DNA from 2 places in the Ectobacillus sp. JY-23 genome. Region 2 is predicted to be linked to the other one. Evidence: riboswitches for the same ligand, from Rfam matches in the RefSeq annotation. Region 2 holds a riboswitch; the other holds the start of a gene.
What was found. A riboswitch is a leader RNA that binds a small molecule or an ion and turns the genes downstream of it on or off. The one in region 2 is predicted to bind FMN.
Positions count from the first base shown of each region.

Region 1 (3,418 bases), 410 kb from region 2:
CTCGGTGCTGCAGATATGAAACAGTTTGGATGAGCAAAGATAGCCGCTTCCAAAAAACCTCTCCTGCTTCTCCATACTTTAGCCCATGTAGGTGAATTGGGAATTTAAAATCCTGTAGTTCTTGCTCCCCTTTTTCAGTCAAAATATATCGAGCCTCTTCTATTTCTCTTAAAAAATCATGTTGTATCATTTGTTTAATATGCTCATTATACGTATGTCGCTCTAATCTTCTGTAAATACCAAATAAGAAAGACAATTGATATATAGATGCATCTTGCAAAGTTTGCGATGACCGCTTTCCCTTTAGCAAATGATATATAGATGCCGCACTTCTTTCTCCATTCATTTGTTTAATTCCGTACAGTACGACATGTAAAAAAGTCACTTGACTCAACTCCTGTTGTATAAAGTTTTATACTCCTCTTCTATTGTATCAAAAGAAGAGGATCGTGGTCATTCGGAATTGTAAATATGAATTGAATCATTAACTACTGCTATCATTTCAACAAAATGGTTGACATATCTAACTGATAAGCATTATCATATAATTTTATATTGAAAAGTTTATCAAACCGTTTTACAATAAGGATACAATTTTCATTCGGCAAGGCCAATGAATATACTAGGAGGTTACACTATGGCAAAGTATACAATTGTTGACAAAGATACTTGCATCGCATGCGGCGCATGCGGCGCAGCAGCACCGGACATCTATGACTACGACGATGAAGGCATCGCTTTTGTAACACTTGATGACAACCAAGGAATTGTAGAAATTCCTGATGTATTACTTGACGATATGATGGATGCATTCGAAGGTTGCCCAACAGATTCCATCAAAGTTGCAGACGAGCCATTTGACGGCGATGCTTTAAAATTTGAATAGAAAAAAACCTTGCGAATAATCGCAAGGTTTTTTTTAAGCATTTTGCATTTTTGATTCTAACCACACTCGTAAACGAGAGTACAACAACACAAATACAACAGCCACGATGGCACCTTTAATTATGTTAAATGGTAAGATACCCGTTACAACAACTTGGCGAATTTGTTCGCTAGACTGAGCTGGAAAGCCTAAGAACCATGTATATGCAGGGAAAATAATATAATAGTTTAACACACTCATAATTAGCGTCATCAATGTAGTTCCCACAACCAACCCTACAGTCAGACCTTTTACAGTGCGATGTTTACGGAAGAAATAGGATACTGGCAATATAAATAAGCAACCGGCAACGAAATTAGCTAGTTCGCCAATTGGCACCCCTGTCAAATTCCCTTGAATACCGTAATGCAAAATGTTTTTAATTCCTTCTACAATTACACCAGCCATCGGTCCGAAGATGATAGCAGCAAGCAATGCTGGTACATCACTAAAATCAATTTTCAAAAATGCCGGCAACCCTGGAAACGGAAAATCAAACATCATCAGCAAATACGAAATACTGCTCAGCATTGCCACCGTTACTAATTGTGTTACATTTTTCTTCATTATACTTCTCTCCTTTTTCCACCGATCCACTGGAAAAATGGAAAGTCTGACACACCTATTTATGAATAATTTATGCAAAAGTACCACAGTTAACTTGAAGGATACCTTGGCCATATCCATACAAAAAACCCCTTTACCAATCGGAAAGGGGGAAATTGTAAGGTGCGCTAAATAAACGTTTAAAAAGTTGTATTTTAAACGCCTGACCTCCATCTTCTCCCATCCAGACTATACTGTCGGCTTCGGAATCGCACCGAATCCTGCCTTAACGGCTCGCGGGCTTAGAGCATATTGCTCATCACCGCCGGTAGGGAATTACACCCTGCCCCGAAGATAGATCGATATTTTATTTTCACGGTTATTATACAATAATATATTTATTTTGTATATAAAAAAGAACGAAAGACATTTTTTATAAATAGTTGCAAAAGTGTTTGAACAGTAAGCAGATTGTCTCTATTTGTAATTATGAATCTCCTCTCTTGCTTTGAAAACCAAGAGGAGTTAAACACAATTTCTTTATAGTTTTTTACAGCTGAAAATGTTAATATGATTTATTATGGAAACAGTATGTTACCTGCGGGGGAAATACAATGAAACAGCGAAAAAAGCAATCTATTTATCGATTTATGCAAAAAAGCCTGCGTAAAGAGTATTTTTATCTGAAGCGTGAATTATTACTATACTGTCCTGTGGATTTCGGAACTGTCTCAGCTAATGCATATTATGCAGCATTTGACAAGGATGGTATCAGTATTTACGAGTATGATCGACGTGCTGAAAACCGCATTCGCTTGCTGGAGCGACATCCATGGAAAACCTGGAAACAAGTAAAAATAGATCATTTTTTACAAAAATCCGAATTTGTGTTTCAAGGGCAAACAAACCGAATTTTTCAATTTCTTAAAAACGGACAAGAAGCACAAGCAATTATTGATTCCTATACTTCTATTGAAATCACCGAAATTCCAAGACCTTTATGGCGTAAAATTCCTGGATATCGTTCTAAAACGCCTATCAGTATGTACGTAGCTTCTCTTTTGTATACGATTCTGCTAATGACCGCTCTTAAAGCACTAATTCCTTATGTGGTAGAAAAGGCTCTTTACGCTTTCTCTATTTTTACCATGTTGGCAAGCACCTTATGCTTATGTATTGGTTTGATTGAACCGTCTATTGTTTTATTTTCGAAAAATAAAACACGAGCCAAAGTTATCTATTATTACACTTACTTTATGGCGTGCGGGTTTATTTCTATATTCATTTTCTGGTGATAAAATACCGATGAATTAACCGTTCAAATCGTTATATAGAGGTGACGAAAAGCGTGCATTCGCACGCTTTTTTAATCTAGACTGTGTTAAAGCATAGTGTTGATTATTTGCACTTGTTGATTGAAATGAAGGGGGTGAGATTCCTGCGGGAAAAGCGAGTCAAAGGGAGACCCCCCAGAAAGCGAACCCCCGTAACGGAAATCAACAACAAACTTTAACAGAGCCTTAATCTAAAAAATTATACAAGAACGTTCCATTCCTTAATTCTAAGGTCCTGACATCCGAAAACAAATGGATATGCCTTGCTTGTCTTTTAATTAATAACTAGCTTTTGTTCTAAATAAATCCGATCACTGCGCAAGCCGTTTTGCCCCTTCAGTTGTTCTACCGTTGTGCCAAATTTACGAGCAATTTTTGATAAGGTATCTCCTTTTTGTACAACATAAGAGTGTGCTGACGTCATCTCCGACGTAACATCTCCTAGTACAAGCAAAGGATTGACCGCATTGGTTTTTGCAAAACTCCATTCCTTTTTATGTACTTCAAAGTGTAAATGAGCACCAGATGAATGTCCTGTATTTCCAACCAACCCAATTACTTGACCGCCTTTAATACGATCCCCTTCTTTTACTGTACGTTGAGACAAATGCGC
Region 1 covers NZ_CP095462.1:972,002-975,419, forward strand. The annotation lists gene MUG87_RS05095 (YpbB family protein) at 1-385, opposite strand, end outside; gene MUG87_RS05100 (ferredoxin) at 638-886, shown strand; gene MUG87_RS05105 (ECF transporter S component) at 920-1,492, opposite strand; FMN riboswitch at 1,700-1,831, opposite strand; gene MUG87_RS05110 (hypothetical protein) at 2,086-2,766, shown strand; gene MUG87_RS05115 (peptidoglycan DD-metalloendopeptidase family protein) at 3,080-3,418, opposite strand, start outside.
Region 1: another riboswitch for FMN. It lies ahead of MUG87_RS05105 (ECF transporter S component); the one in region 2 lies ahead of ribD (bifunctional diaminohydroxyphosphoribosylaminopyrimidine deaminase/5-amino-6-(5-phosphoribosylamino)uracil reductase RibD).

Region 2 (3,418 bases):
TTTTCTTTGTGTCGCTGTGGTCTTTCCGGTAACATGCCATTTTGTGACGGAGCTCATAAAGGCAAATTCCAATCTGCAGTTCGCGCACCAGAGCAGCCAGCTGACTAAGCTGCATTTCATTGAAAAAAAGGTCTTGCTTGCAAGATCTTTTTTTAATGAGCGACATAAAAACCGAAATATGCTGCACCGATGCATAGTATATAACTACTGAAAATATACCATGACACAATTCTATATTGTTTCTTTTGATATAGCCTCACACATTCAACTTGAAACGTTGAAAACGTTGTAAATGCTCCCATAAACCCTACAGCCAATAACAAGCGCTCCTTTTCTTGTATCCCATAAGACAATAATACCCCCAATAGAAATGAACCAACGAAATTCACAATTAAAGTTCCGTATGGAAAATGAGAACGAGACCTCGTGCGGATTATGTTACCAATGAGAAATCGCAAAACAGCTCCAAGACTCCCCCCAAGTGCCACTAACAGTATATTCATGACACAACCATCGCTTTTTTTGCGACATACAAACCAAGCCAAGCCATATAAAATCCGCCCCATGCGCTCATTGTCATATATACCACCATTAGTAAATACGCTTGATGTTGCCATAAAGTGACCACTTCCATACTAAACGTCGAAAACGTTGTAAACGATCCTACTAAACCTGTTCCAACAGCAGGTGCAACATATGGGTGCATACCAGGTCGCTCAAATATTCGTGCTGTAAGCCACGCCAACAGAAAGCTGCCGCTCATATTCGCAACCCATGTTGCGACAGGAAAACCGAACAGCCAAGGTATATGTACATACAAACTTAGTGCATATCGCAGCAGTGCTCCAACGGCACCAGCTATACCAACTACAATATATTTCACAAATCAACCTCTTCTCTCACACTTTTCTGCTATTCACTATGACCTAAGTATCTATTATTTGTCAATTCGTACTATAAGTTGTTTACATAACAGCAACTACATATCACCAATTTTTCTCTCCTATCCCCCAAAAAAGTTAGTTGTTCAATTTATATGCATATACTTTTTATCTCATATAAAACTTTCAGATTATTATACCTTTTTTCTGTTCATTCTATTTTTTTGTGATATAATAACAAGCAAACAATATCCTTCGGGGTCGGGTGAAATTCCCAACCGGCGGTGATGAAGCTTTTGCTTCTTAGTCCGTGACCCGCTTCGGCGGTGGACCTGGTGCAAATCCGGGACCGACAGTATAGTCTGGATGGGAGAAGGATTCTGTTTTCAATTTTATAGGAGAAGTCTGCCTTTTTACATAAATACAAGCTAAACATTTCTATCTTTAGTAGGGTATGTTTGTACAGTGTTTCTTTTTGCGTGGTCATGACTGCTATATGAACATCGTACTTGTATTTATAGAGAGACACAGCACTGATTGTCTGCAAAAAACGCAGATATAATCGGCTTATTTGTCGTACGCTTTTCTCCTATTTCTGAAAACACACTTCTCAAGCCCCTAAGGACATTCCTTAGGGGCTTTTTATTTTAACGGGAAGGTGGTCTTATGACAGATACAACTTACATGAAATTGGCACTACAGCTCGCATCCGCGACAAATGGACAAACGAATCCCAATCCTATGGTGGGGGCAGTCGTAGTCAAAAATGGTGAAATTGTTGGAGTGGGAGCCCATTTACGGGCAGGTGAGGCGCACGCCGAGGTTCATGCACTACAAATGGCAGGTGAAAAAGCGCAGGGAGCCACATTATATGTGACACTTGAACCATGCAATCACTTTGGTAAAACACCGCCATGCACAGAACAAATTATACAAAGTGGCATTGCACGTGTTGTTATAGCTACGCAAGATAATAACCCTCTTGTTGCAGGCTCTGGTATAAAGAAGCTACAGGAAGCCAGCATTATGGTAGAAACCGGACTATTAGCCGAAGAGGCCAAACAGCTAAATAACATTTTTTTTCATACCATACAACATAAAAAACCTTACGTTACTTTAAAAACAGCAATGAGCCTAGATGGAAAAATTGCTTCTACTACCGGGGAAAGTAAATGGATTACAGGTTCACAAGCACGTATGGATGTTCATCAATACCGTCACCAACATGATGCCATATTAGTTGGAGTAAATACGATTATTGCAGACAATCCTAGTTTGACTACTCGCCTTCCAAATGGTGGTAAAAATCCAATTCGGATTATCCTGGATACCCATTTACGGACGCCCCTTTCGGCTAAAGTTCTGCATGACAACGCGGCACCTACTTGGCTTGTAACCGGGGCTCGCGTCTCTGAAGAACAAATAAGACAATATGAAAGCTACGCTTCAATTCTATCAATGCCCACAGAGAGAATTTCTGTTCCAAACTTATTACAAGTGCTGTATGAACAGGGCATTTCTTCTCTATTTGTTGAAGGTGGATCACAAATACACACTAGTTTTATAGAATCTCATATGTATAATCAGTTAGTCATTTATATGAGCGGACATTTAATAGGTGGGCAGCAAGCACCGACATTTTTTGGCGGAACCGGGTTTTCCTTGCAGGATGCACCTAAATTGTATATTGCCTCTGTTGAGCAAATGGGAGATGATATAAAGCTTATTGCACGTCGAAAGGAGGAAACTTATGTTCACAGGAATTATTGAAGAAATCGGAACGGTAGTACGTATTCAAAAAGATGCGTTAGCCGTTCAAGTCACCATACAAGCCGAGCGTGTCCTTAACGATGTACAACTTGGGGACAGTATCGCTGTAAACGGCGTTTGTTTAACCGTTACTTCATTTACGGATCAATATTTCACTGCAGATATGATGCCTGAAACAGTTAAGGCAACTTCTCTACGCACCTTGCAAGTAGGTTCTTCCGTAAATTTAGAACGTGCAATGGTAGCGAACGGACGCTTTGGTGGACATTTTGTATCAGGACATGTAGACGGCATCGGAACAATTCTTGAAAAACGCACTTTGGCAAACGCTGTATACTATCGCATTTCTCTGCCTGTTCATTTATTGCGGTATTGTATTACAAAAGGATCTATCGCGCTAGATGGGACTAGTTTAACGCTGTTTAAGGTTGATGAATCATCTATTACCGTTTCTTTAATTCCACACACCTTGGATAAATCCGTTCTTGGGAGTAAAGGAATTGGTGATATCGTCAATATAGAGTGTGATCTTGTCGGCAAATATATTGAAAAGTTTATAATATCTCCCGCTCAATCTTCTCTTACGGAAAGCTTTTTGCGGGAAAACGGATTTTACTAGGAGGGATAGCGTATGTTTCACAGCATTGAAGAAGCGTTGGAGGATTTACGCGCCGGTAAAGCGGTAATTGTTTGCGATGATGAAGATCGTGAAAATGAAGGGGATTTTATTGCCTTGGCAGAACATATTACACCGGAAACCGTTAACT
Region 2 covers NZ_CP095462.1:1,378,474-1,381,891, forward strand. The annotation lists gene MUG87_RS07165 (CDGSH iron-sulfur domain-containing protein) at 1-108, shown strand, start outside; gene crcB (fluoride efflux transporter CrcB) at 153-503, opposite strand; gene MUG87_RS07175 (fluoride efflux transporter FluC) at 500-883, opposite strand; FMN riboswitch at 1,129-1,263, shown strand; gene ribD (bifunctional diaminohydroxyphosphoribosylaminopyrimidine deaminase/5-amino-6-(5-phosphoribosylamino)uracil reductase RibD) at 1,548-2,651, shown strand; gene ribE (riboflavin synthase) at 2,632-3,270, shown strand; gene MUG87_RS07190 (bifunctional 3,4-dihydroxy-2-butanone-4-phosphate synthase/GTP cyclohydrolase II) at 3,283-3,418, shown strand, end outside.